Regions from separate parts of the Comamonas sp. CMM03 genome, predicted to be linked through region 4. Evidence: predicted binding sites of a transcription regulator. Region 4 holds the regulator's gene; each other region holds the start of a gene.
What was found. The regulator sigma-54, encoded in region 4, starts transcription at its own class of promoters, with help from an activator protein. The targets are predictions, from matches to a motif close to TGGCANGNAANCTGCTTT.
Positions count from the first base shown of each region.

Region 1 (7,118 bases), on a different contig from region 4:
TGTGCGCCTGGCCGTGGGCACGGCCTGGCTGGTCATCGTGGCCGCCGAGATGCTGACCGGCGGCGTGGGCATCGGCTTCTGGGTCTGGGACGAGTGGAACAACCTGAACGTCAAGAACATCATCATCGCCATCTTTGTGATCGGCATCGTGGGCCTGCTGCTGGAATGGGCACTGGTGAAACTGGCTTCGGCCTTTACGTTTGAAGAGGTGAAAGCATGAACCATCCGACCTTGCACAACCCGTCGCTCTCCACCAAGTTCATCCAGATCCAGGGTGTGGAGCAGACCTTCACCACGACCAAAGGGCTGTTCCCTGCACTGCGCGACATCAACCTGAACATTGCCAGGGGCGAGTTCGTGAGCCTGATCGGCCACTCGGGCTGCGGCAAATCCACCCTGCTGAACCTGATTGCCGGGCTGACCACCCCCACCGCCGGCAATCTGCTATGCGCCAACAAGGAAATCAAAGGCCCGGGCCCCGAGCGCGCCGTGGTGTTCCAAAACCATTCCCTGCTGCCCTGGCTGACCTGCCATGCCAACGTCCATCTGGCCGTCGAGCGCGTGTTCGGCAAAAAGGAAACCAAGGCCCAGCTCCAGGCCCGCACTGCGGCTGCCCTGGAACTGGTGGGGCTGAGCCATGCAGCGCACAAGCGGCCGGGCGAAATCTCCGGCGGCATGAAGCAGCGCGTGGGCATTGCCCGGGCACTGTCCATGGAGCCCCAGGTGCTGCTGATGGACGAGCCTTTTGGTGCACTGGACGCCCTCACCCGTGCCAAGCTGCAGGACGAGTTGCTGGAGATCGTGGCACGCACCCGGAGCACCGTGGTCATGGTTACTCATGATGTGGACGAAGCCGTGCTGCTCTCCGACCAGATCGTGATGCTCACCAACGGTCCCGCCGCCACCATTGGCGAGGTGCTGCAGGTGCCGCTGGCGCGCCCGCGCAACCGCGTGGCACTGGCCGAAGACCGGGACTACCAGCGCTGCCGCAAGGCGGTGATCGATTTTCTCTACACCCGCCAGGGCCATGTAGAAAAAGCGGCCTGACCCCGTCCACAGACGCCGGGCACCGCAGGCGTGCACTGCGGTGGGCCACGGCACGCGCTGAACACACCACGAACGCACCACCACGGTGCGTTGCAATACCGGGTGAAGCACCCGCTCCCGGGCAAGTTCCTGGCGCCAACTGGCACAGAAACTGCTTGAAATGAACGAGGCCACCGCTGGCCCGCAGACCTGCTATGCAATGGCGCAAAGCAGGTCGCACAAGACAAAGGCGTCTTTTCCCCGCAGCACACCGCTGCCCGGAAAGGACGCCTTTTTTGTTTTCGAACCTGGAATGAAGCAACCACCCACGGGGGCACGATGAAAAAATCCCAACTGGTTCTGGTAGGCAACGGCATGGCCGGTGTGCGCGCCCTGGAAGAGCTGCTGAAGATTGCACCCGATCTGTACCAGATCACGGTCTTCGGCGCAGAGCCCCACCCCAACTACAACCGCATACTGCTCTCGCCCGTGCTGGCCGGCGAGCAGACGCTCGATGAAATCGTGCTCAACGACTGGTCCTGGTACCAGGACCATGACATCCACCTGCACACCGGCTGCACGGTGACCGAGGTGGACCGGGTGCGCCGCGTGGTGCATGGCGTGGATGCGGCGGGCAACACCATCAGCGCCCCTTATGACCGCCTGGTGCTGGCCACCGGCTCCAACCCCTTCATCCTGCCGCTGCCCGGCCACGATCTGCAGGGCGTACTGGCCTACCGCGACATTGCCGACACCCAGGCCATGATCGACGCGGCCACCCGCTACCGCCATGCCGTGGTCATCGGTGGCGGCCTGCTGGGGCTGGAAGCGGCCAACGGACTGATGAAGCGCGGCATGCAGGTGACGGTGGTGCATGCCAGCGAATGGCTGATGGAGCGCCAGCTCGACGATGTGGCCGGCCGGATGCTGCAGCAGTCGCTGGCCGAGCGCGGCATGCAGTTCCTGATGCAGGCCCAGACCCAGGAGCTGCTGGCCGGCGACACCGGCCGCGTGCGTGCCGTGCGCTTCAAGGACGGCAGCGAAGTTCCGGCCGATCTGGTGGTCATGGCCGTGGGCATCCGCCCCAACACCGCCCTGGCCCAGCGCATGCACCTGCATGTGGACCGTGGCATTGTGGTCAGTGACACGCTGCAGACCGTGACCGATCCGCGTATCTACGCGGTGGGCGAATGCGCCGCCCACCGCGGCGTGGCCTACGGCCTGGTGGCCCCGCTGTTCGAGCAGGGCAAGGTGCTGGCCAACCACCTGGCCGAATGGGGCATCGGGCGTTACCAGGGCTCGCTGACCTCCACCAAGCTCAAGGTCACCGGCATCGACCTGTTTTCGGCCGGCAACTTCCAGGGTGGTGCGGACACGGAAGAAATCGTGCTGCGCGACCCCTATGCCCCCGGCGGCGGCGTCTACAAGAAGCTGGTGATCCAGGGGGACAAGCTGGTGGGCGCCTGCCTGTATGGAGACACCGTGGACGGCAGCTGGTACTTCAAGCTGCTGCGCGAAGGCCGCTCAGTCGCAGACATCCGCGACCGGCTGATGTTTGGCGAGTCGAACATCGGTGACACCGGCCACGAAGGCCACAGCAAGGCCTCGGCCATGGCCGACAGCGACGAGGTCTGCGGCTGCAACGGCGTGACCAAGGGTGCCATCTGCAAGGCAATCAAGGACAAAGGCCTGTTCACGCTGGACGAGGTGCGCAAGCACACCAAGGCCAGTGCCAGCTGCGGCTCCTGCACCGGGCTGGTGGAACAGATCATCATGTTCACCGCCGGTGGCGATTATTCCAGCACGCCCAAGACCAAGGCGGTGTGCGGCTGTACCGACCATGGCCACCAGGCCGTGCGCGAGGCCATCACCCAGCACCACCTGCTGACCACGGATGCGGTCTTCCGTTTCATGGAATGGCGCACGCCCAATGGCTGCGCCACCTGCCGCCCGGCCGTGAACTACTACCTGATCAGCACCTGGCCCAAGGAGGCGCAGGATGACCCGCAAAGCCGCGCCATCAACGAGCGCAGCCACGCCAACATCCAGAAAGACGGCACCTACAGCGTGATTCCGCGCATGTGGGGTGGCGAGACCACGGCAGACGAGCTCCGCCGCATTGCCGATGCGGTGGACAAATACCAGATCCCCACGGTCAAGGTCACCGGCGGCCAGCGCATCGACCTGCTGGGCGTGAAGAAGGAAGACCTGCAGGCGGTGTGGAACGACATCGGCATGCCCAGCGGCCACGCCTATGCCAAGGCCCTGCGCACCGTCAAGACCTGCGTGGGCAGCGAATGGTGCCGCATGGGCACACAGGACAGCACCCAGCTGGGCAAGGACCTGGAGCGGGCCATGTGGCGCATGTATGCACCGCACAAGGTGAAGTTCGCCGTCAGCGGCTGCCCGCGCAACTGTGCGGAATCGGGCATCAAGGATGTGGGCATCATCGGCGTGGACAGCGGCTGGGAGATGCACATCGCGGGCAACGGCGGCATCAAGACCGAGGTGGCGCATTTCTTCACCAAGCTCAGGACGGCCGAAGAGGTGCTGGAGTACACGGGCGCCTTCATGCAGCTCTACCGCCTGGAAGGCTGGTACCTGGAGCGCACGGTGCACTATGTGAATCGCGTGGGCCTGGACTACGTGAAGCGGCGCATTCTGGAAGACGCCGCCGGCCGCAAGGCCCTGTGGGAACAGCTGCAGTTCGCCCTGGATGGCGAACCCGACCCCTGGTTCGAGCTTGACAAGGCCCATGTGGATGCCCGCCAGTTCCAGCGCGTCATCCCCATTCTCCCGGCCATGCCGCAGCAGGCGGCTCCCACCCAGACCGCCAGCGTGTGATGTACCGCCCCGGCAGGCCTTCATGAATCTCCCATCGATACCAGCAGATCCGAAAGGAATAGCAATGACCACCTGGCAAGCCATCTGCGCCGTCCACGACATCCCCGTGCTGGGCGCCCGCCGCGTCGCCCGCCCCCAGGGGCTGGACGTGGCCTTGTTCCGCAATGCCGAGGACGAAATCTTCGCCCTGCTCGACCGCTGCCCGCACAAAGGCGGGCCGCTGTCGCAGGGCATGGTGTTCGGCCGCAGCGTGGCCTGCCCGCTGCACAACTGGACCCTGGACCTGTGCGACGGCCAGGCCGCTGCGCCCGACGAGGGCTGTACCCCCGCCTTTGTCGTCCAGGTGCGCGACGGCCAGGTGTTCATGGATGCGGCCGAGCTGGCCACCAAGGCCACCGACCTGACCCGTCCCATCGCCGGGCCGGCCCGCCGCTGCGGCCAGGCCGCCAGCAACGCGGCCTGAACGCAGCACCACTCTCAAGCTCAAGCATGGTGGCATGTACAGACCCGTCTGCACACGCCGCTCCCCACCTCGGAAAGCCCACACCATGGCCGAAACCCGTTCCACCTGCCCGTACTGCGGCGTCGGCTGCGGTGTGATCATCCAGTCCGAAGGGACGCAGATCACCGGCGTGCGCGGTGACCCCCTGCACCCCGCCAACCACGGCCGCCTGTGCACCAAGGGCAGTACGCTGCACCTGACCGCCGCCCCCGCGCTGGCCCAGCAAACGCGGCTGCTGCAGCCGCTTCTGCGCGCTGCGCGCGGGCAGGCGCCCCAGCCCACAGACTGGGACACCGCACTGGACCTGGCGGCCACCCGCATGGCCGATACCGTGCAGCAGCACGGGCCGGATGCCGTGGCCATCTACGCCAGCGGCCAGTTGTTGACGGAAGACTATTACGTCTTCAACAAGCTGGCCAAGGGCCTGCTGGGCACCAACAACCTGGACACCAATTCCCGCCTGTGCATGAGCAGCGCCGTTGCAGGCTACAAAGCCACCCTGGGCGCCGATGCCCCGCCTGCCTGCTACGACGATCTGCAGCATGCCCGTTGTCTGTTCATTGTGGGCAGCAATGCCGCCTGGGCCCACCCCATCCTGTTCCGGCGCATGGAAGACGCCAAGGCCGCCAACCCGCAGCTCAAGATCATCGTGGCCGACCCGCGCCGCACCGAGACGGCCGAGATCGCCGACCTCTTCCTGCCGCTGCAGCCCGGCACCGATGTGCAGCTGTTCCACGGCATGCTGCACGCCATGCTGTGGGAAGGCTGGCTGGACACGGACTATATCGCCCGCCACACCAGCGGTTTCGACGGCATCAAGGCCCTGGTGCGCGAAGCCACCCCCGAGCGCGTGGCACTCGACTGCGGCCTGGACATGCAGGATGTGCTGCAGGCCGCGCGCTGGTTTGCACTGGGCGGCGAAGACGGCAGCACCGCCCAGCGCGCCCCCACGCTCAGCCTGTACTGCCAGGGCCTGAACCAGAGCAGCAGCGGAACGGCCAAGAACGCCGCGCTGATCAATCTGCACCTGGCCACCGGCCAGATCGGCAAGCCGGGTGCCGGCCCGCTGTCGCTGACCGGCCAGCCCAATGCCATGGGGGGCCGCGAAGTGGGAGGCATGGCCAATCTGCTCAGCGCTCACCGCGATCTGGCCAATGCGCAGCACCGTGCCGAAGTGGCCGCCTTCTGGGGCGTGCCCAGCGTGCCGGCCAGTCCCGGCAAGACCGCCATCGAACTGTTTGAAGCTGCCGCCGACGGCCAGATCAAAGCCCTGTGGATCGCCTGCACCAACCCCGCCCACAGCCTGCCAGACCAGGCCACTGTGCGCCGCGCACTGGAACGTGCAGACTGGGTGGTGCTGCAGGACGCATTCGCCACCACGGCCACCGCCGCCTACGCCGATCTGCTGCTGCCCGCCACCACCTGGGGGGAAAAGCTGGGCACCGTCACCAACAGCGAACGCCGTATCTCCCGTGTGCGCGCCGCAGTGCCGGCGCCAGGCCAGGCCCGGCACGACTGGCAGATTGCCACGCAGATCGCGCAGCGCATCGAGACCCGCCTGCGCCCCGGCCAGCCCAGCCTGTTCACCTATGACACCGGCAACGCCGCAGCAGGCGCCGAGCGGATCTGGAACGAACACCGCGACAGCACGCGCGGACGGGACCTGGACATCACCGGCCTGTCCTGGCCCCTGCTGGAATCCGCAGGCCCACAGCAATGGCCGCTACCCACCGGTGCGCAGGCAGGGACGGCACGCCTGTATGCCGACGGCATCTTTCCCACCGCCGACGGCCGCGCCCGCTTTGCCGCCCAGCCCTACCGCCCTGTCGCCGAGCCGCGCAGCGCGCGCTTTCCGTTCAGCCTGAACACCGGCCGCCTGCGCGACCAGTGGCATGGCATGAGCCGCACCGGCCAACTGGGCCGCCTGTTTGCCTACCAGAGCGAACCCGTGCTGGGCATGCACCCGCAGGACATGGAACGCAGCCGTCTGCAGCCCGGCCAACTGGTGGCGGTGCGCAGCCGCCACGGCCAGATCGTGCTGCCGGTACAGGCCGATCCCGGCCTGAGTCTGTCCCAGGTCTACCTGCCCATGCACTGGGGCAGCGAGTACCTGAGCGGACGCGACCCCCAGGGCCAAGCCGTGGGGGGCGTGAACGCACTGACCACCCCGGCGTTCTGCCCCCAGTCCAAGCAGCCGGAGCTCAAGCATGCCGCCGTCAACGTACAGGCCGTGGACCTGCCGTGGAGCTTGCTGGCCCGCGTCTGGTTGCCCCCGGAGCGCGTCCTCGCCGCACGCCAGCAACTGGCCGCCTTGCTCCCTGCGTTCGACTGTGCCAGCTGCGTGCCTTTTGGGGAAAACGGTGCCCTGGAGCAAGCCGCCGGCGCCCGCCAGGGCCTGCTGCTGCGCGCAGCATGCACCACGGCGCCCGATGCGGCCCTGTTGCAGCACGTCCGCCAGCTGCTGCAGCTGGAGGGGCCGGACCTGCTGCATTACGCCGATGTACAACGCGGCCACAGCCGCACGCTGCGCCTGCGCGCCGGCAGCGGTGACACGGCAGGCCAGACCTGGCTGGACGGCCTGCTGCTGTGCGGCGACACCCGTGCCGGCGGCTGGCTGTCGGCTTTGCTGGAAGGCGATGCCCCGCTGCAACTGAGCAGCCGGACCTTGCTCAGCCCCGGTGCCGAGCCGCCCAGCGGCCTGGCCAGTGCCCGCAGCGCGACCGTGTGCAGTTGCTGGGGCGTGGAC
Region 1 is NZ_JAHUXB010000001.1:938,422-945,539, reverse strand. It holds gene ntrB (nitrate ABC transporter permease) at 1-220, shown strand, start outside; gene KW830_RS04230 (ABC transporter ATP-binding protein) at 217-1,047, shown strand; gene nirB (nitrite reductase large subunit NirB) at 1,366-3,870, shown strand; gene nirD (nitrite reductase small subunit NirD) at 3,935-4,333, shown strand; gene KW830_RS04215 (nitrate reductase) at 4,419-7,118, shown strand, end outside.
Region 1: the regulator sigma-54 is predicted to act here: its motif matches at 1,188-1,205, upstream of nirB (nitrite reductase large subunit NirB).

Region 2 (7,118 bases), on a different contig from region 4:
GTAGAAAGGAACGTTGGAGTCGCCGTTGATGGTGGAGACCACCGCCGTCTTGCCGCCGGCAGCGAACTTCTTGATGTCCGCCACGATGGTCTGGTAGTCGCTGTGGCCGAAGGGGGTGTAGGCCTCCATGATGTCCTTGTCGGCCACGCCCTTGGCCTTCAGGAAGGCACGCAGGATCTTGTTGGCCGTACGGGGATAGACATAGTCGGTGCCCAGCAGCACCCAGCGCTTGGCGTTGCCGCCGTCATCCCCCATCAGGTATTCCACTGCGGGAATGGCCTGCTGGTTGGGCGCTGCGCCGGTGTAGAACACATTCTTGGAGAGTTCCTCGCCTTCGTACTGCACGGGGTAGAACAGCAGGGAGTTGGTTTCTTCATAAACCGGCAGCACCGACTTGCGGCACACCGAGGTCCAGCAGCCGAACGTGACCGCCACCTTGTCCTGGCTGACCAGCTGCTTGGCCTTTTCCGCGGCCAGCGGCCAGTTGGAGGCGGTGTCGATCACCACGGGATCCAGCTTCTTGCCCAGCACGCCGCCCTTGGCATTGATGTCCTCGATGGTCATCAGGGCCATGTCTTTCAGCGCGGTTTCCGAAATCGCCATGGTGCCCGACAGCGCGTGCAGCACGCCCACCTTGATGGTATCGGCGGCCTGGGCGGACAGGGCCGTGAAGCCGATGCCGGCGACTGCTGCGGCAGCGGCCAGGGTCTTGAGGGTGAAACGACGGGGCATGAAGGAACTCCTCTCTTGGATAAGGGGGTGGTGCTGCCTGTGCCAGCGGCCAGTGCAATCACCATGACCTGCATGCTAAAAATCCGCCCGGCTGGCGTATATACGCCGGATGGCGTACGCCACGGCCGCCCACCGCTCCCTCGCCCACCTAACCGCCCTGGCGCAGCCTCCCCAGCGCCGATGCCGCGGCCGCGGTGCGCGTTTCCACCCCCAGCTTGGTGTGGATGCGTTCCAGGTGCTTTTTCACCGTGGCCGGGCTGCTGCCCAGGATGTCGGCAATGTCGCGGTTGATCTTGCCCTGCGCCACCCAGTACAGCACCTCGGCTTCCTTGCCGGTCAGGGCAAAGGCGTCGCGCAGCAGGGCGATGGCGGCGCTGCCGGATTCCTCGCGCATGACCACCAGCAGTTCCCCCGCTTCGCCTTCTTCCATCGGCGGGTGCAGGTGCAGCAGCAGGCGGCCGTCGGCGCCGCCTTCCGCCACAGGCTGCACCGCAGTCAGCGCCATGCGCGGCGGCTCGCCGGCGCCGCCAGCCACCACGGCGGCATGCTGGCGCGCCATCCATTCCTGCACGGCCGCCGGCACCACGGGCAGGCCCAGGCCGCCGTAGCGCTGCAGCAGGGTGCGCGCCAGCGGGGTGTGCCACAGTACCCGCCCGTCGCCCACGCGCACCGTCATGCTGGCGTAGCCAAAGGCATCCAGGGCGCTGCGGGCCTGCAGGGCCTGCTGAGTCTGCTGCCGTGCGCGGCGGGCGGTGGCCAGGTGCACGCCCATGCGCGCCAGCACCTCGGCCGGCTTCAGGGGCTTGGTGACATAGTCCACACCACCGGCGGCCAGCGCCGCCACCACATGCTCGGTCTCGGTCAGCCCGGTCATGAAGACCACGGGAATCGGCGCGGTGCGTGCATCCGCCTTCAGCCGGCGGGCCACTTCAAAGCCGTCCATGCCCGGCATCATGGCGTCCAGCAGCACGATGTCCGGCTGGGCCTGCAGCGCACGCTGCAGCGCCTGTTCGCCTGACAGGGCCACCAGCACGGTGTAGCCGGCTTCGTCCAGCGCATCGTGCAGCACGGCCAGGTTGTCCGGCACATCGTCCACGATCAGCACCACGTCGTCTTGCGCACTCATGCGGCGGCCCTCCGTTGCAGCGGCGGCTGCCCCAGCAGCTGCGCCATGCCTTCCAGATCGAACTGCTGCGCCATGCTGCGCAACTGCGCCCACAGCACCGCATGCTGGGGATGGGCGGCCTCCAGGGCCTGCAAGGCCTGGCGCACGCCGCGCACATAGCCCAGCTCCACGGCCTGGCGCAGCGCGGACAGGTCCACATGCATGCCAATTTCCCTATCCATGCCCAGCTCCGCAGCCGGCAGGGGCATGGCCGCCGGCGCCCCGTCCGTACGGACCGTTTCCGGTGCAGGAGCCGGGGTCGCCTGCGCAAGCGGTGTTTCATCCGCGTACTGCCAGGACAGCTGCAGCCTGCGGCCCAGCCACAGCAGCAGTTCGCTGTGGCGCACGGGCTTGGTGTGAAAGTCCTGGGGGGTGATGCCCACATCATTGGGCAGTTCACGGTCGAAGGCATTGGCCGAGACCACGGCGCAGGCCATGGCACTGCCGTGCATGGCACGCAGGCGGCGCAGCGTTTCCCAGCCGTCGATGCCGGGCATGGCCAGGTCCATGAACACGGCATGCGGCACCCAGCCTTCGGCCACCAGGGCCAGCGCCGCATGGCCGCTGGCAGCCAGCTGCACGTCCAGCCCCAGCGGGGCCAGCAGCTGAAGCAGCACGCCCCGGTCGGCCTCTTCGTTGTCCACCACCAGCACGCGCCGGCGCTCCCCGGCATAGCCCACCGGAACCCGCAACGGCGCCACAGCGACTGCGGCCATGTCGTCGACCGAGGGCAGAAACCAGCTCACCTGGAAGCAGGCCCCGGCGCCGGCCCGGCTTTCCACCGTCAGCGCGCCGCCCATCAGTTCGGTCAGCATCTTGGCCATGGTCAGGCCCAGGCCGGCGCCGCCCGTGCCCCCTGCACTGCTGCCGCGTGCAAAGGGCTCGAAGATGTGCACCAGCTCGTCCTGCTCCATGCCGGGGCCGGTGTCGATCACGCGCAGCGTCGCCATCTGGCGCGCATAGCGCACCTGCAGCGTCACGCTGCCCTGGGTGGTGAACTTGATGGCATTGCCCAGCAGGTTGATGGCGATCTGGCGCAGGCGCTTTTCATCCGCCCGCACCACCGCCGGAAGGCTGCCTTGGACGTCGTAGTGGAAATCCAGGCCCTTGGCCTGGGCCTGCAGCGCAAACAGGTCGGCCAGGGACTGCATGCCTTCGGCAAAGCGCATGGGCGCGACCTGCAGTGCCAGCTTGCCGGATTCGATGCGGGCGATGTCCAGCGTGCCTTCGATCAGCGACAGCAGGTGTTCGCCGCCGCGGCGGATCACCTGCACCGCGTGCTGGCGGTGCGGCGGCACGCTGTTGTCCGCCCCCATCAGCTGCGCATAGCCCAGGATGCTGTTGAGGGGCGTGCGCAGCTCGTGGCTGATGGCGCTGAGGTAGCGGCTTTTGGCCTGATTGGCCTGGTCGGCGGCTTCGCGCGCGGCTTCGGCAATGGCGCGTGCTTCTTCGGCCAGCTTGCGGGCGGCCTGCAGTTCGGCATCGGTCTGCTGGTGCAGGGCGATTTCCCGCACCAGCAGGCCGGTCTGGCGGTTGGATTCCTCTTGCGCCACGCGCCGGCTTTTCTGGGCCAGCACCAGCCACCAGGCCACGATGCCGGCGATCAGCAGCAGACCCAGATAGGCCTTGAGCAAGGTGGCCCGGACCGAGGCCGCCGCTGCCTGCACCGTGGCGGGCGATGCCGCGCGCTCCAGCGTCTGCAGCTCCTGGTGGTAGAGCAGCCCCAGCACGGCGGCCAGCACCGGGGCGATCACCAGCATCAGCAGCAGGAAGTGGCCCAGGCCTTTGTCCAGCAGCTGCCACAGCGGCCGGGGCAGCAGCCAGCGCAGGGCGCTGCGCCACTGCACGGCCAGGTGGGCCTGCGGCTTGCAGACATCGCCGCAGCGTGCATCCAGCGTGCAGCACAGCGAGCAGATGTGGCCGCCATAGGCCGGGCAATGCGCCATGTCCGGCGCCTCGTAGCTGCGGTCGCACACCGTGCAGCGCAAGGTGGCGGTGGCCGTGGCGGTACCGCCGGCGCTGCACTGCGCGCAGCTGACGCCCCCCGACTGCGCGCTGCGCGCGATGTAGTAGCGGCCCCGGGTGGCCCAGGCGATCAGCGGTGCGCTGACCAGGGCCACGACCATGGCGATCACGGCCGAGAACGCCTGCGCCAGCGGACCGAAAGCCCCCAGGTGCGCGGCGATCGACAGGCAGGACGCCAGCGCCATGGCGCCCACCCCCACGGGGTTGATGTCGTACAGGTGGGCGCGCTTGAATTCGATCCCCGGCGGAGACAGGCCCAGCGGCTTGTTGATCACCAGATCTGCCACCACGGCCATGATCCAGGCGATGGCCAGATTGGAATACAGGCCCAGCACCTCGCCCAGGGCGCGGAAGACGTTCATCTCCATCAGCATGAAGGCGATGAAGGTGTTGAACACCACCCACACCACCCGGCCAGGATGGCTGTGCGTGAGGCGTGAGAAGAAATTGCTCCACGCCAGCGACCCGGCATAGGCATTGGTCACATTGATCTTGAGCTGGGAGATCACCACAAACAGCGCCGTGGCCGCCACCGCCCAGCTGTAATGGGGAAACACGTTCTCGTAGGCGGCCAGGTACATCTGGTTCGGGTCCACCGCATGTTCGGCCGGTACGGCGTGGGAAATGGCCAGGTAGGCCAGCAGCGCCCCGCCGAGCATCTTGGCCACGCCCAGCACCACCCATCCCGGCCCGCCCAGCAGCACCCCCGCCCACCAGCGCCCGCGCTGGCCGGGCACGGGCTGGGGCATGAAGCGCAGGTAATCGGCCTGTTCGCCCATCTGCGTGATCAGGGCAATGCCCACGGTCAGCGCGGCGCCGAACAGCGGCAGGCTGAAGCCGGCGCCGGCATTGCGCTCGCCGCCGTAGTGCAGCACCTCGCTGAACACCTGGGGCTGCTTGATGGCCACATAGACAAACGGCACCACCAGCATCACCAGCCACAGCGGCTGGGTCCACACCTGCAGCCGGCTGATGATGGACACCCCGTGGGTGACCAGCGGAATCACCAGCAGCGCACACACCAGGTAGCCCCAGGCCGGCGGGATGTCCAGCGCCAGGTCCAGCGCATAGGCCATGACCGCCGCCTCCAGCGCAAAAAAGATGAAGGTGAAGCTGGCGTAGATCAGCGAGGTGATGGTGGAGCCGATATAGCCAAAGCCCGCACCGCGCGTGAGCAGGTCCATGTCCAGCCCGTAGCGCGCGGCGTAGATGCTGATGGGCAGACCGGCCGCAAAGATGATCAGCCCCGTGGCCAGGATCGCCCAGAAGGCATTGGCCCAGCCGTACTGCACCAGCAGCGTGGCGCCCACGGCCTCCAGAATCAGGAACGAGGCCGCACCGAAGGCGGTGTGCGCCACACGTGCATGGGACCATTTGCGAAAGCGCTGCGGGGTGTAGCGCAGCGCGTAGTCTTCCAAGGTCTCCGTCGCCACCCAGGTGTTGTAGTCGCGGCGCACCTTGACCACCTGCTGCGCGGCAGGCGCCGCCACAGCCAGCTCGGCCGCGGCTGCAGGGGGGTTGTCAGCAACAGTGGTCAGCGGGGGACGGGCCATGGAGGCCCACGCTTGCAGCTTTCATGCCGCGCCGCATGCACACGCCGCCACCATGGCGCCCGGCAGGTGCGCGACCCGCCTGCGCCGCTGCGGCATGCCTTCGCCCAGCCTCCCCCCGATCTCGCGCATGCACCACAACCATGCATGCACCAAAAGCAGGCAACCCTTTGATTGCACTGTTTTTGTGCACACAGGCTTCGCCAAAGCGGTGCAGCACTTGGCACAGCGCTTGCATCGCCTGTGGGCATGGAACTCACACCTCGCGAAAAAGACAAGCTGCTCATCTTCACTGCGTCGTTTCTGGCGGAGCGGCGCCGTGCACGGGGACTCAAGCTGAATTACCCCGAGTCCGTGGCCCTGATCAGCGCCTATGTGCTGGAAGGTGCGCGCGACGGAAAGACGGTGGCGCAGCTGATGAGCGAAGGCCGTACGGTGCTGACGCGCGACGATGTGATGGAAGGGGTGCCGGAAATGATTCCCGACATCCAGATCGAAGCCACCTTCCCCGATGGCACCAAGCTGGTCACGGTGCACGACCCCATCGTCTGAGCGCCGCCACGACCGCCCCCACTGCACCGCACATTGCACCGCCCCCTGCGCCGCCATTTGCCCTTTCGCCAGCCGGCTCTCCCCTTCTTGCCCAGACTGCCATGAAAACCAAACACCTCCTCACCACCCTGACCGCTGCAGCGACTGCCCTGCCCCTATCCGCCCTGGCCCATGTGGGCGCGGATGGCGGCGGTCACCACAATTTCCTGGACAGCATGAGCCATGCCTTTGCCCACCCGTTCACCGGCGCCGACCACCTGGCCGCGATGCTGGCAGTGGGCGCCTGGAGCGCACTGACCGTCACGCCCGCCTGGCGCGCGCCGGCTGCGTTTGTCGCACTGCTGGTGGCCGGTGCGTTGGCGGGCTTTGCCGGCCTGTGGGTGCCGGGCGTGGAGCCCATGATTGCAGCCTCCGTGCTGGTGCTGGGCCTGCTGGTGGCCGTGCAAAAGAAGATGCCCTGGGTGCTGGCCGCCGCGCTGGCCGGCGTGTTTGCCTTCTTCCATGGCGCCGCCCACGGCTTTGAGCTGGCGGGGGACACGGGCTGGGCCGCGGTTGGTGCCCTGACCGGCATTGCGCTGGGATCGGGCCTGCTGCATGTCTGCGGCATGGTGCTGGGGAAGGCCGTGATGCAGCGCCACCAGTGGGCTGCCAAGCTCGGCGGCGGGGCCACTGCGGCCCTGGGTGCCTTCATGCTGACCAAGCTGGCATAAACCGGAGGCCCGCATGATCCCCGGAGAACTGCTACTGGACGAGGGTGCCCACCCTCTCAACCCGGGCCGCCGCACCGTGGCCCTGGTGGTGCGCAATGCCAGCGACCGCCCGATCCAGGTCGGATCGCACTACCACTTTGCCGAAACCAATGCGGGACTGTCCTTCGACCGCGACGCCGCACACGGCATGCGCCTGAACATCGCCAGCGGCATGGCCGTGCGCTTCGAGCCGGGCCAGCAACGCACGGTGGAACTGGTGGACATGGGCGGCGACCGCAAAATCTACGGCTTTCGCGGCCTGGTACAGGGAGACTTGTGATGGCACAGATGGACCGACGCGCCTATGCCGAAACCTTTGGCCCCACCGTGGGCGACCGCGTGCGC
Region 2 is NZ_JAHUXB010000004.1:369,284-376,401, reverse strand. It holds gene urtA (urea ABC transporter substrate-binding protein) at 1-732, opposite strand, end outside; gene KW830_RS15595 (response regulator transcription factor) at 881-1,858, opposite strand; gene KW830_RS15590 (ATP-binding protein) at 1,855-5,475, opposite strand; gene KW830_RS15585 (urease subunit gamma) at 5,722-6,024, shown strand; gene KW830_RS15580 (HupE/UreJ family protein) at 6,126-6,734, shown strand; gene KW830_RS15575 (urease subunit beta) at 6,748-7,053, shown strand; gene ureC (urease subunit alpha) at 7,053-7,118, shown strand, end outside.
Region 2: the regulator sigma-54 is predicted to act here: its motif matches at 5,694-5,711, upstream of KW830_RS15585 (urease subunit gamma).

Region 3 (7,118 bases), on a different contig from region 4:
GCCTGGCCGTTTTGGTTGAGCGTCATCAGCACGGCCATTTCCTTCTTGGGCCCGCTCACACCCAGGTGCAGCCCGTAGACCAGGCCGTAGAGGACATGGGCGAAGTCGAGCTCGCCGTTGACCAGCTTGTCACGCACGCCGGCCCAGCTGGCTTCCTTGGTGGGAATGATCTTGACGCCGTACTTCTGGTCCAGCCCCAGCACCGAGGCCATGACCACGCTGGCGCAATCCGTCAGCGGGATGAAGCCGATCTTCACTTCCTTTTTCTCCGGGGCGTCCGATCCGGCGGCCCATACGCCACCATGTCCCAACTGGGTGTACAGGGCGGCACCTGCGGCGATGCCGCCAGCCTGGCGCAGAAACTGGCGGCGGCTGCCCGCTTCCATGGGGTCTGCCGGGGTGGATGGGGGAGTGCAAGCGGTATCCGGGGTGTGCTGTGCCATGGTTCGGCTCCTTCCAGTGCGTGGGGCGAATGCTTTTTCAACGGAACGACGGATCCCACCACAGGGCTGTTTCCAGCGCTGCAAAGCACAACGGCGTCCCGATCCGTCTGCGGTGCGCAGGGGATGGGGACGCCGTTGTCCTGTGTGTGGGGGCTGATTCCAGACCGCCGTTGGCCGGGATTCACCGCCAAGGAATGCAGAAACCGTGCCAGCTTGCCAGCGGCGGGTTTCCCCAGGGAAGCACCGCCTATGGAGCGCGGTGATGCGCTTTGCAGTGCGCATATCGGTGGATGGCAGCGCGGTTTTGGTGCGCTGCAGCAGGGGTGCCGGCGCCAGTGCTGCTGTGTGTTGGTGCGTTTCGGCTGGTGTGCGGGAAGGTCAGCCCTGCGCCGGCGGCAGCAGATCGGCCATGGCCAGCACGGCCTCGGCCACATCGATCAGGCGGCGGTTCTGGTTCATCGCGGTCTGGCGCAGCAGCTTGTGTGCTTCGCTCTCGCTGAGCTGGCGGTGCGCCATCAGCAGGCCCTTGGCGCGCTCCAGCGTCTTGCGTTCGGTCAGGGCGGAGCGCACGGTTTCCAGTTCGGCTTGCATGGCCCGCAGCCGTTGGGATTGCTCCTGGACCAGGCTCAGCACCGACTGGCCCAGCTGCGGTGCCAGGCTGTTGCCCAGTTGCAGCGTGGTTTCGGGGGCTGGTGCATGGAAGAAATCGGGCAGGCCGTCGGGCGCTGCGGGGGCAGGGGCGTCACCCGCACCGGCGCTGCGCTGCAACAGTGCCCGTGGCTCTGGCGCCTGTCGGGCCGCCTGCAGCTGGGCGGTGCAGCGTTGCTGCAGCTCGTCAGCCAGCTGCACCTCGATGGCATACAAGGCATCCATGCGGGCGGTGCAGGCTTCAAACCAGGGTGTGCTCAGCTCGGCATCCAGGGCCTGACCGGTGGCGGCGGTGCAGCCCATGCGGCGCATGCGCTCGATCACCAGCAACTCGGGGTTGTGGTGCTGGGTCTTTTCCCACAGCGCCAATGGCGTGGCGGGTGCGCAATCGGCAAACACCTGAAAGCAGCGCTCCTGCGCGTCGATCAGATGCAGCCAGTGCTGCTGGCGTGCGGCCTGGCTGCGGCCGCTGCCAAAGGCAGCGGCCCCGGTGGCTCGCTCCTGGCCGGCCAGCTCCTTGCCTTGCATGAAGTGGAACATGGCCACCAGCAGGCGGGAAATGCCTGGCTCGGTGGCGCTGTCGGCCGCCTCGAAGACCACGGCCAGCAGGCCAGCGATCAGGCGGATATAGGCCGCTGTGGCGGCATCGGGTGTCAGCGCCAGCGCGCTGACCTGCTGGCGCAGCGCGGGCAAGGCGTCCAGCCCCTGCAACACATAGGCGATATGGTTGAACAGCCGCGCACCGTGACCGCCCTGGAAGGCATTCAGATCGAGTTGCGCCAGTGCCTGGTGCAGCTGTGCCGTGCAGCGGTCCGCTGTCTGGACCTGCGCCAGCCGAACGCTGGTGCCGCGCTGCCCACCACTGGCCAGCACGATGTTGGACAGGCCGCGCTCGGCCTGCAGCGCATGGATCAGCGCACCCAGTTGGCGCACCAGGGTGCTGGTGTGCAGCAGTTGCTCCAGCTCGCCCATTTCACAGCGGCGGACGGCAATCAGGTAATGCAGGGCAGAAGTCATGGTGGGGCATGCGGAGCTTTACCGTGCAGGCAGCAAGTTCTGTGCCTCATGGTGGTGCATGTGCATGGCGCATGCATTCGCGTCACAAGAGAGTCCTGACGATGGCCGCACTGTACGCAGGCCAGGCCGGTGCGATAACCCGGACATAAAAAAACCGGCCGCCCCGCAAAGGGACGGCCGGTTTTTGGTAGCCGTCGCCACCGCCCCTTCACAGAGGCAGGGCACAGACCTGGCTTTAGGCCAGCTTGCCGACGATGGCGTTCAGCGTGGCGCTGGGGCGCATGGCGGTGCCGGTCTTGGCTTCATCGGGACGGTAGTAGCCGTCGATGTCCGAAGGCTTGCCTTGCACGGCGTTCAGCTCTTCGACGATCTTGGCTTCATTGGTCACCATGGCTTCGGCCACGGGCTTGAACACGGCTTGCAGCTCGGCGTCCTTGCCTTGCTTGGCCAGTTCCTGGGCCCAGAACGAGGCCAGATAGAAGTGGCTGCCGCGGTTGTCGATGCCGGCACCAGGCTTGCGCGAGGGGCTCTTGTTTTCGTCCAGGAAGCGGCCGGTGGCAGCGTCCAGGGCGTCGGCCAGCACTTGGGCCTTGGGGTTCTTGGCAAAGCCGGCCAGATGCTCCAGCGAAGCAGCCAGGGCCATGAATTCGCCCAGCGAATCCCAGCGCAGGAAGCCTTCTTCCACAAACTGCTGCACGTGCTTGGGGGCAGAGCCGCCGGCACCTGTTTCGAACAGGCCGCCGCCGTTCATCAGGGGCACGATGGAGAGCATCTTGGCCGAGGTGCCCAGTTCCAGAATGGGGAACAGGTCGGTCAGGTAGTCACGCAGCACGTTTCCGGTGACGGAGATGGTGTCCTGGCCCTTGCGGATGCGGTCCAGCGAGAACTGGGTAGCCTTGACGGGCGACATGATCTGGATGTCCAGGCCGGACAGGTCATGGTCCTTCAGGTAGGTGGTGACCTTCTTGATCAGCTGTGCGTCGTGGGCGCGGTTTTCGTCCAGCCAGAACACGGCGGGCATGCCGGAGGCACGGGCGCGGCTGACGGCCAGCTTGACCCAGTCGCGGATGGGTGCGTCCTTTGCCTGGCACATGCGGAAGATGTCACCGGCTTCGACAGCTTGTTCCAGCAGCACGGCGCCGGCTTCGTCCACCACGCGCACGGTGCCGGCTTCGGCGATTTCAAAGGTCTTGTCGTGGCTGCCGTACTCTTCGGCGGCTTGTGCCATCAGGCCCACGTTGGGCACGGTGCCCATGGTGACGGGGTCCAGCGCGCCGTGCTTCTTGCAGTCGTCAATGACGGTCTGGTAGACGCCAGCGTAGCAGCGGTCAGGGATGACGGCCTTGGCGGCCTGCAGCTTGCCTTCGGCGTTCCACATACCGCCGGAGTCGCGGATCATGGCGGGCATGGAGGCGTCAACGATCACGTCGGAAGGCACGTGCAGGCAGGTGATGCCCTTGTCGCTGTTGACCATGGCCAGAGCGGGGCGGTCGGCGGCCAGGGCCTTCAGGTCTGCTTCGATTTCCGCGCGCTTGGCTTCGGGCAGCTTGTCCAGGCGGGCGTACAGGTCGCCGATGCCGTTGTTGGCGTTGAAGCCGATCTCGGCCAGTGCAGCGGCGTGCTTGTCCAGCACGGGGCCGTAGTAGGCGTAGACCACGTGGCCGAAGATGATGGGGTCGGAGACCTTCATCATGGTGGCCTTCAGGTGGGCGGAGAACAGCACGCCCTGGTCCTTGGCGTCTTGCACTTGTGCGGCCAGGAAGCTGCGCAGGGCCTTCTTGCTGATGACGGAGGCGTCGATCACTTCACCGGCCAGCACCTTGGTGGTGGCCTTGAGGACATTGGTGGCACCGGCGGCGGTGGCCAGTTCGATGCGCACATTGCCAGCGTTGGCCACGACGGTGGACTTTTCGCTGCCGTAGAAGTCGCCAGCATCCATGTGGGACACGTGGGCCTTGTTGTCGGCCGTCCAGGCGCCCATCTTGTGGGGGTGCTTGCGGGCGTAGTTCTTGACCGACAGCGGTGCGCGGCGGTCGGAGTTGCCTTCACGCAGCACGGGATTCACGGCCGAGCCCTTGACCTTGTCGTAGCGGGCCTTGGCGTCTTTTTCCACGTCGTTGGCGGGCACATCAGGATAGTCGGGCAGGGCGTAGCCCTTGCCTTGCAGTTCCTTGATGGCAGCCTTGAGCTGGGGAATGGAGGCCGAGATGTTCGGCAGCTTGATGATGTTGGCTTCGGGCTTCTTGGCCAGTTCGCCCAGTTCGGCCAGGTCGTTGGCGATGCGTTGCTCGGGCTTGAGCAGCTCGGGGAACAGGGCCAGGATACGGCCGGACAGCGAGATGTCGCGGGTTTCGACGTCAATGCCAGCGGAGCGCGTGAACGCCTGCACGATGGGCAGCAACGAATACGTTGCCAGCATCGGTGCTTCATCAGTCAGTGTGTAGATGATCTTGGAGGATGAAGACATGTTGTGGTCTGTTGTCTAGGGTTCAAAAACCGCGCCTGCGCGCGTGGCGTATTGGCACCGGGCGGGTAGGCCCGGCTCGCTATCTGTGTAGCGCACCACAAGAGCGGACCTGCGATCGCAATCCCAACTCTTGTATAAGACTTGAGTTTAGCATCAGCTTCCACACTACGGAACGGTGTTTTATGCTGCGATGCACAAGCTGTAACTTCGCCACCGGCCGGCCACGGCATGCCGCCCTGCGGACCGCCCGATTTCATGCCCCTGAATCAGGGGTTTTCCCCATATTGGGTTTTGAAGTCGAATTCCAGCTTTTCGCATTCGGATTGCTGGGTGAAATGCACGGGCTTGCCTTCTTTGGGCGGCTTCTGCACTTCCTTCCAGCACAGGCGGATGGTTTCGCGCGCGACCCAGCGGTCTTCGGTTTCGGGGGTATTGAACAGATAACCCATGGCCATCAGGATGGCAAAGAAGGCCACCGGCAGGCCGATGAGCCAGCGCACCAGGCGTGGCTTGCGCACGGGCGTGTCGGCCCCTGCCGTTGCGGCGTGGTCCGGGGTGGTGTCGGCTGCGCCGTCGGGAGCGGAAGTAGGGGTGTCAGACATGCTGCGGATTATCGGCCGCAGGCCGGGCGCTGTCCGATGGGATGTCCCGGGGTTTGATGCGCATCAAGATGGTGCGACCGTCGCCGCGGTGCCCGGGCCTGCACTGACCACGGTGTGGGCTGCGGGTTGTCAGGGTGCTGAGCGCTACAGCGCCCTCCATGCCTGCCATGGGACAACCGTGGGCGTTCAGCGCCCCCGGGGCTGGTGCCCTGTGCGGGCCTGCGGCGGGGCCGGGGGCTGGCGGTCTTCCCAGGCCTTGCCCCAGTGCAGCACCTGTTCCAGCGCCCGGTCGCGGATGCCCATGGCCTGCAGACCGTCGTAGGTGGCCAGGGCATAGTCGCGCGTGGTGCCGTAGATGCCGGCGGATTCGGCAAAGATGCGCTGGTACTGCTCGGGGGGCAGCGTGCCGCAGTAGCTGGGGCTGTGCCGCGACAGGGTGAAGGCCAGGGCGCGCACCGGGCCTTCGGGCGTGCTGCACTGCAACCAGCGTGGGTCGTAGGTGGCCAGCGGCATCTCGCGCTGCCACAGCGCATGCAGGGTCTCATGCCCCTGCCGGGCGGGAATGCGGAACGCTGCGCCCTGGCAACTGCCTCCGGGCAGCATGGCAAACACCAGTCCGGGGCGTTCGGGCGTGCCGCGGTTGATGCGGCTCCACATCTTCAGCGCGCGGTGCCAGCCGTGCACCTTGGCATCGCGCCGCTCGGCAAAGTCAAATTCGGGCCGCCAGATCAGGCTGCCGTAGCCGAATACCCACAAATCCTGTTCACCCCCCCATTGCTGCAGCGTTTGCTCCAAAAAAGTGCGTGGATCACGGCCTGGTGCGGCGGGCAGAAGAGTAGGGACTTCGGACATGGCTGTGATGCTAGAGCAAAACCCATGGGATGGGCACGACGCGGCTACAGGCGCACTACATATGCAGGCGGCACTCCCTCTAGAATGGGCCCCCGCAAGCGGGCCCGCGTAGCGGCGGCAGGCTGGACAGGCTCCGCCATGCCCCGCATTCGGGCTGCAAGAACGCACGATCACACACAACATCCTCTGGAGAATTTCATGGCCTTCAATACATCGGACGACGACAGCCAACAGCGCTTTGCCCTCGGCATCATTTTTGCCCTGGTGCTTCTGGTGGTCGGCACCGTCGTCGGCGCGGTGGTGTACCGCTCGGTCGCCGGAGCCAAGGGCGCGCCCACTGCGGCGGCTCCGGCCGTGGTGGACTCTGCAGTGGCCAGCCAAAGCACCCCGCCTGCCCTGGCAGCGGGTGCCGTGCAGCAAGGTGATGGCGCCTACATCCGCGTGGAAGAAGGCGTGGTCAAGTTCTACTTCGCCACAGGCAGCGCCGAGCTGGCCGCTGGTGCCGACGAAGCCCTGGCCGATGTGGTGCGCATTGCCGCCCAGCGCGGCAAGAAGCTGGCGGTGTCCGGCTACCACGACGCCACCGGCAACGCCGCAGTGAACGCCGAGCTGGCCAAGCGCCGCGCCCAGGCCGTGCAGCAGTCCATCATTGCCCAGGGCGTGGTCGCCGGCAATGTGGAGCTGCGCAAGCCCGAAGTGACCCAGGCCGACGGCAGCAACGACGAAGCCCGCCGCGTGGAAGTGGTGATCATCGAGTAAGCCGCTGTCGCTTCAGCAAGGGGCAGCCCCTTGCTTTGCCGCCATCAGGCCGTGCATTGCACGGCCTTTTTCATGGACGGGTGTGCGGCCGCGAAGGAACCAATGCCCCCGAGAACACATCAGGTTTGGGCAATCTGACGTTGCCATCCGTGCCGGTACGGCCGGTTGGGGCAGGACAGACTGCTTCGGAAAGCGAAGCAGTACCAAGTTCTTTCAATGTCCCCTCAACGCCCCCTTCAGCGCGCAGGCAAACTTCAATATACTGTATGTATAAACAGTATTTGCCATGACCTACGCCAACCACGCCCGCCTTTCGCTGGCTCCCGGCCT
Region 3 is NZ_JAHUXB010000001.1:947,178-954,295, forward strand. It holds gene KW830_RS04240 (CmpA/NrtA family ABC transporter substrate-binding protein) at 1-386, opposite strand, end outside; gene KW830_RS04245 (nitrate regulatory protein) at 822-2,108, opposite strand; gene KW830_RS04250 (NADP-dependent isocitrate dehydrogenase) at 2,344-4,575, opposite strand; gene KW830_RS04255 (hypothetical protein) at 4,842-5,177, opposite strand; gene KW830_RS04260 (gamma-glutamylcyclotransferase) at 5,364-6,029, opposite strand; gene KW830_RS04265 (OmpA family protein) at 6,228-6,788, shown strand; gene imuA (translesion DNA synthesis-associated protein ImuA) at 7,075-7,118, shown strand, end outside.
Region 3: the regulator sigma-54 is predicted to act here: its motif matches at 2,138-2,155, upstream of KW830_RS04245 (nitrate regulatory protein).

Region 4 (7,118 bases):
CCACCATGGCACGATCGCCCGCGTGCGCGCCGGTCTGCAGGCGGCCAATGTCGGCATTCCCCAGGGCTACCCCGACTATGTGCTGCACACCATGGTGCGCGTGGTGCGCAATGGCGAGGAAGTGAAGATCAGCAAGCGTGCCGGCTCGTATGTGACGCTGCGCGATCTGATCGAGTGGACCAGCAAGGATGCGGTGCGCTTCTTCCTGCTCTCGCGCAAGCCCGACACCGAATACACCTTCGACGTTGATCTGGCCGTGGCCCAGAACAACGACAACCCGGTGTACTACGTGCAGTACGCCCATGCCCGCATCCAGTCCGTGCTGCGCGCCTGGCAGGAAGCCGGCGGCGCGGGCGTGCCTGCGCTCGAGAAGGTGGACCTGTCCGCGCTGGAAGGTCCGCAGGCCCAGGCGCTGATGCTGCTGCTGGCCAAGTACCCCGAGATGCTGAGCGCCGCCGCGGCGGGCAATGCTCCGCACGACGTGACCTTCTACCTGCGCGACCTGGCCTCCAGCTACCACAGCTACTACGACGCCGAGCGCATCCTGGTGGACGATGAAGCGGTCAAGCTGGCGCGTCTGGCCCTGGTCGCCGCCACGGCACAAGTGCTGCACAATGGTCTGGCGGTGTTGGGCGTGTCCGCGCCCGAGCGTATGTAAGCATTGACTCGCAAAACTATGAAGACCAAGCAACGTGGCGGAACCCTGATCGGGCTGATCCTGGGCATCATCATCGGCCTGGGGGCCGCTCTGGCAGTGGCGGTCTATGTGACCAAAGTGCCGGTGCCCTTCCTGACCAAGACCCCCAAGGACACCGAGGCCAAGGAAGCCGAACGCAACAAGAACTGGGACCCGAACTCGCCGCTGTACGGCAAGAACCCGGCCAACCAGACGCAGACGCAGCCGGTGACCCAGCAGCCCGTGGCGCCCACCGCGCCGCCGGTGGCTACGCCCACCACGCCACCGACCAGTGGCCCGGCCACGGGTGTCAGCACCCCGCCGGCCACTCCGCCGGTGCAGGACGCCAAGAAACCTGACGGCAAGGCCTCCTCGGCGGACCCGCTGGGGGACCTGGCCAACCAGAAGCTCAAGCAGTCGGAGGCCAAGGCCGCCGCCGCTTCGGGTTCGGACGGTTTCGACTACTTTGTGCAGGCGGGTGCCTTCCGCACCCAGGCCGACGCCGATGCCCAGCGCGCCAAGCTGGCCATGCTGGGCTGGGAAGCCCGCGTGAGCGAGCGCGAGCAGAACGGCCGTACCGTGTTCCGGGTGCGGGTGGGTCCATTCGGCAAGCGTGACGACGCCGAGCAGCTCAAGGGCAAGCTCGACGGCGCCGGGGTGGATTCGGCCCTGGTGCGCGTGCAGCGCTGACCGGCAGAACTTTTTGCCACGGCCCGGCTCTGACTGGGCAGTGAATATCCCCTAACAGGAGTAGCTTTGATGAAACGCCGTGAGTTTTCCTTGGCCGTCACCTCGGTCGCATCTGCCATGGCCCTGGGCGCCACCGCGACCGCCCATGCCCAGGCCGCCGCCCCCAAGGAAGGCAAGGACTATGTGAAACTGTCCAAGCCCGCCACCACCGAGGCACCTGCCGGCAAGGTGGAAGTGGTCGAGTTCTTCTGGTACAGCTGTCCGCATTGCAACGCTTTCGAGCCGGCATTCGCCGCCTGGAAGCAGAAGGCTCCCGCCCATGTGGTGGTGCGCCGTGTGCCCGTGGCCTTCAACGCCAGCTTCGTGCCCCAGCAAAAGCTGTATTTCACGCTGCAGGCCATGGACAACTTCGACGCCATGCACGTCAAGGTGTTCCACGCCATCCACGTGGAGCGCAACAAGCTGGCCACCGATGACGCCATCTTCGAATGGGTGGGCAAGCAGGGCGCGAACGTGGCCAAGTTCAAGGAGATCTACAACTCCTTCACCGTGGCCAACCAGGTGCGCAAGGCTTCGGCGCTGCAGCAGGAATACGATGTGGAGGGCGTGCCTTCCATGGGCGTGGCCGGCAAGTTCTACACCGACGGCCCCCGCGCCGGCAGCATGCAGAACGTGCTGAATGTGGTGGATTACCTGGCCAACCAGAGCCGCAAGGCCTGAGCGGTCCCGCTTTCGCCCGGCAGGGCCTGACCGCCCTGCACACAGCCCGCTTTCCAGCGGGCTTTTTTGTGTCGATTTCCTTGCGAGTCGCCCACAGGGCAGCCCTGGGGAAAACCAGTGCCCTACAATGGCTGCAAGATTCATGCCTTCTCACATGACACGCAAACTCCTCCCGATACTCGCGCTGACGGTCCTGGCAGCTGCCATGGGCACGGCACAGGCCGAAAAGGCCGATCGCAACAAGCCCATGAACATCGAAGCCGATGCGCTGCACCATGACGAGCTGCAGCAGGTCAGCACGTTCACGGGCAATGTGGTGCTGACCAAGGGCACCATCGTGCTGCGCGGCGCCAAGCTGGAAGTGCGCCAGGACGCCGAGGGTTACCAGTTCGGCAAGGTCTGGGCGGCCCCCGGCAAGCGCGCGTTCTTCCGCCAGAAGCGCGACACCCAGCCCGGTGCACCCGAAGAGTACGTGGAAGGCGAAGGCGAAATCATCGAGTACGACGGCAAGAAGGACGATGTGCGCCTGATCCAGCGGGGCCAGCTGCGCCGCTACACCGGCGCCACGCTGAGTGACGACATCACCGGCAACATCATCACCTACAACAACCTGACCGATGTGTTCACCGTGGACGGCAACCGCCGCGCCACGCCGGGCAGCGAGGAAGCTGCGGCCGGCTCCGGTGGCCGCGTGCGCGCCGTGCTGGCGCCCAAGACCCAGCCCCCGCAGGCCCCGGTGGCGCCGAGTGCGCAGCCGCTCAAGCCTTCGGACACCATGAAATTGCGCAACCCGTGACCCGCTCTTCCGACACCCCGACCGCCCCAGGCGCCAGCAGCCGCCTGGAAGTGCACCATCTGGCCAAGTCCTATGGCAGCCGCAAGGTGGTCAAGGACGTGTCCCTGGCCGTGCAGAAAGGCGAAGTGGTGGGCTTGCTCGGCCCCAATGGCGCGGGCAAGACCACCTCGTTCTACATGATCGTGGGCCTGGTGCGCAGCGATGCCGGCGATATCTACATCGACGGCCACTCGGTGGCGAACATGCCCATCCACCAGCGTTCGCGCCTGGGCCTGTCCTATCTGCCGCAGGAAGCCTCCATCTTCCGCAAGCTCAGCGTGGAAGACAATGTCCGCGCCGTGCTGGAGCTGCAGCAGGACGAACAGGGCAAGCCCCTGAACAAGGCCGAGGTGGAGCGGCGCCTGACTGATCTGCTCAAGGAACTGCGTGTGGACCACCTGCGCTCCTCGCCGGCGATTGCGCTGTCGGGTGGCGAGCGCCGCCGCGTGGAAATCGCCCGGGCCCTGGCCACGCAGCCGCGCTTCATCCTGCTGGACGAGCCGTTTGCGGGTATCGACCCCATCGCGGTGATCGAGATCCAGCGCATCATCGGCTTCCTCAAGGAGCGCGGTATCGGGGTGCTGATCACCGACCACAACGTGCGCGAGACGCTGGGCATCTGCGACCACGCCTTCATCATCAGCGACGGCCATGTGCTGGCGCAGGGCACACCGGAAGAGATTGTGGAGAACGCCGACGTCCGGCGGGTCTACCTGGGCGAACATTTCAGGATGTAGCCCGCCACTTCCGCCGCCACGACACATACAAGATCACAGAGAGGGAGCGTCGCGTTGAAGCCTGGTTTGTCACTGCGGGTGTCGCAGCATTTGGCGCTGACGCCGCAATTGCAGCAGTCAATCCGCTTGCTGCAGCTGTCCACGCTGGAGCTGGCGCAGGAAGTCGAGCAGATGCTCGACGACAACCCGTTTCTGGAAGTCGACAGCGACGACGCCCCCCGCGAAGACTTCGGCCTGTCCCAGTCGGATACGCCGGTGCAGGGCGATGACTATGCCGCCGATGGCGCGCTGACGGCAGGGGCTGCGGAGGCGCCCGCCGACAGTGCGGAAGGCTCCGGCAGCACGGAATACGATGCCCCCGACTGGGAGGGCGACGGCACCAGCGAACTGCGGCCCGATGACAGCGAATGGGGCGGTGATGCCCCGGCGCGCAACGCCCAGGGCGGCGATGGCGACGAAGTCAGCGCCCTGGATCTGGCCCGTGCACATGAATCGCTGACCGACCACCTGCTGCGCCAGTCGCTGTCGCTGCACCTGTCCGAGCTGGACCGCTATGTGCTGCGTTTCCTGATCGAGAACCTGAACGACGACGGCTACCTCGAAGAGTCGCTGCAGTCCCTGGCCGAGGGCCTGGCCGGCACGGACGACCCGGAACAGCTCGACGAACTGGTGCACCGCTTCACCGTGGCACTGCGGCTGCTGCACAGCCTGGAGCCGGTGGGCGTGGGCGCCCAGGGGCTGGCCGAATGCCTGCAGTTGCAGCTGAACCATCTGCTGCAGCGCGGTGAGGCCGAGGCCAGTGTGGTGGAAACGGCGCTGACAATCTGTGCCCAGCCGCTGGACCTGCTGGCCCGGCGCGATGTGCGCCGCCTGATGCAGGCCACGGGCAGCAGCGAAGAGCGCACCCGCATGGCCATGGCGCTGATCGCCCGGCTGGAGCCCCGGCCCGGCCGGCGCTTTGTCAATGTGGAGCGCAACATCATCGTGCCGGACGTGATCGTCACCCGCGCCGGCCGCCGCGCCAGCGAAGGCACACCCCAGTTCAACGTGCAGCTCAACCCCGACGTGCTGCCGCGTCTGCGCGTGCACGATGTGTATGCCGGTGCGCTGCGCGGCCACAAGGGCAGCGAAGGCCATGCCGGCCTGCAGCAGCGCCTGCAGGAAGCCCGCTGGTTCATCAAGAACGTGCAGCAGCGCTTTGACACCATCCTGCGGGTGTCGCGCGCCATCGTGGAGCGGCAGAAAAACTTCTTCGTGCACGGCGAGCTGGCCATGCGCCCGCTGGTGCTGCGCGACATCGCCGACGAGCTGGGCCTGCACGAATCCACCATCAGCCGGGTGACCACCGCCAAGTACATGGCCACGCCGCACGGCACCTTCGAGCTCAAGTATTTCTTCGGCTCCGGGCTGGGCACGGAAACCGGTGGCAATGCCTCCAGCACGGCGGTGCGGGCGCTGATCAAGCAGTTTGTCTCGGCCGAGAACGCCAAGAAGCCGCTGTCGGACAGCCAGATCGCCGAAATGCTCAAGGAGCAGGGCATCGAGTGCGCCCGCCGCACCGTGGCCAAGTACCGCGAGGCGCTGAAGATCGCTCCGGCCAATCTGCGCAAGACGCTGTAAGCGCAAGGAGTGCCGCAGAGGGCTGCGGGACGCCCGGTGAGGCCACGGCCCGCGGTGGCGGAACCCCTGCGTGCATGCTGCGCTGCCGCAATCCCCCAGACCCGTGCAAACCGGCTGGGCAGCACCGGCAGTTGGAGGTATCGTGCAGCCATCCTTGGTTCATTCCGCACATGCCACGGCCGTTGGCAGCAAAGGAGACACCCCATGGTTGCACCGCTTTCTTCTTCCGCGCTGCCCCGCAAGCTGCTGTCGGCGCAGCCCGAACCCGATCACCCGCACAGCGTGGCCCGCATCGCCGTGGTGGGCAGCCTGCACATGGATGCGGTGCTGCACCTGGAACGTGTGCCCCGGGCCGGGGAAACCGTGATGGCCCACAGCCTGCGCTACCTGCCTGGCGGCAAAGGCGGCAACCAGGCCGTGGCCTGCGCACGCCACGGCGCCCAGGTCACGCTGTTTGGCTGCGTGGGCCGTGACCACCATGGCAACAGCCTGCGGCTGGCGCTGCACGACGCCGGCGTGGACATGGACCATGTGCAGGTGCTGGACGGGGTCTCCACCGGAGCGGCCATGGTGCTGGTGGAGGGCAATGGCCAGAACCGGATCTGCGTGGTGCCCGGCGCCAATGTGCTGCTGGAGCTGCCGGACGAGGCGCTGCTGAACGTGCTGGCCCAGGCCGATTTCGTGCTGCTGCAGCGCGAGACCTCGGACAGCGTGCTGGAGCAGGTGCTGGAGGCCGCACGCAGCGCTGGCTGCCGCGTGGTCTTCAACCCTTCACCGGTGCGCGAGCTGCCTGAAGCCTGGTGGCCCCTGGTCCACACCCTGGTGGTCAACGAGGTCGAAGCCGCCGCCTACAGCGATCAGGCGGTGGACAGCCCGGCCACGGCGGCCGACGCCGCCCAGCGCCTGCTGGCGCGGGGCGTGTCCCAGGTGGTGGTCACGCTGGGCGCCCAGGGGGCGGTGGCCGTCTGCGGCGGGCGTGTCAGCACCCATCCCGCGCTGGCGCTGCCGGTGCTGGACACCACGGGGGCGGGCGACAGCTTTCTGGGGGCGCTGGTCACCCGGCTGGCCGAAGGCCATGCCCTGGGCGATGCCGTGCAATGGGGCATACGTGCCGCCAGCCTGTGCATGGGCCAGGTGGGCGCCCAGCCTTCCATACCGCAGCGGGCCCAGGTCGAAGCCCTGGCCGGTGGCGTGGCCAGCCCGCTGCATGTGCAGTAGGCGGCGGGGCGAGCGCGCCAGCCGCCGTGCCGGGCTGCAGGCCTGCCGTGCTCAGCGGGTGCTGCCGTCGCAGTAGGCGTGCCAGCCCGCCGGGGTGTTTTCAAAGCCGCGCTGCAGGGCCAGCTCCCAGGGGCGTTCGCAGCTCTTGGTGCGTTCGCACCAGGCATGCCCGGTAGACGGCTTGCAGCCATGGCTGTCGGTGCGCTTGCCCAGAATCGGCGGCTCCGGGGTTTCGTCCAGCGGCTGGGGTTCGGCCACGGCAGGCGCAGTGGCTGCGGCGGGCATGGCCTGGCCGGCGGTGGCAGGCGCTGCCGGCTGGGTGGGCGCGGACTGGCAGGCGCTGAGCAGGGCCAGGGCCGAAGCAGCCAGCAGCAGGCGGACACGGGCCAGTGCCGGGACAGAGGTCAGGAAATGCGTAGACATGCCCGCATCGTACGCAAATCCCGGCGGTGCGGAGTGTCCGGGAGGCCAGCAGGGGAGCCTGGACGGTCCGGACAGGGGGGACGCAGAAACTCCACCGCGCGCCGTGGCCGGGGTGTCTCGCGTATCCTTGGCGGCTTGCTATGAACCAATTGCACCTGTTTTTGCCCTGCGCCGCCGGCGTCGAGGGCTTTTTGGCCGA
Region 4 is NZ_JAHUXB010000006.1:18,436-25,553, forward strand. It holds gene argS (arginine--tRNA ligase) at 1-658, shown strand, start outside; gene KW830_RS18915 (SPOR domain-containing protein) at 677-1,366, shown strand; gene KW830_RS18920 (thiol:disulfide interchange protein DsbA/DsbL) at 1,436-2,086, shown strand; gene lptA (lipopolysaccharide transport periplasmic protein LptA) at 2,241-2,882, shown strand; gene lptB (LPS export ABC transporter ATP-binding protein) at 2,879-3,658, shown strand; gene KW830_RS18935 (RNA polymerase factor sigma-54) at 3,713-5,278, shown strand; gene KW830_RS18940 (ribokinase) at 5,483-6,496, shown strand; gene KW830_RS18945 (hypothetical protein) at 6,548-6,919, opposite strand; gene KW830_RS18950 (class I SAM-dependent RNA methyltransferase) at 7,060-7,118, shown strand, end outside.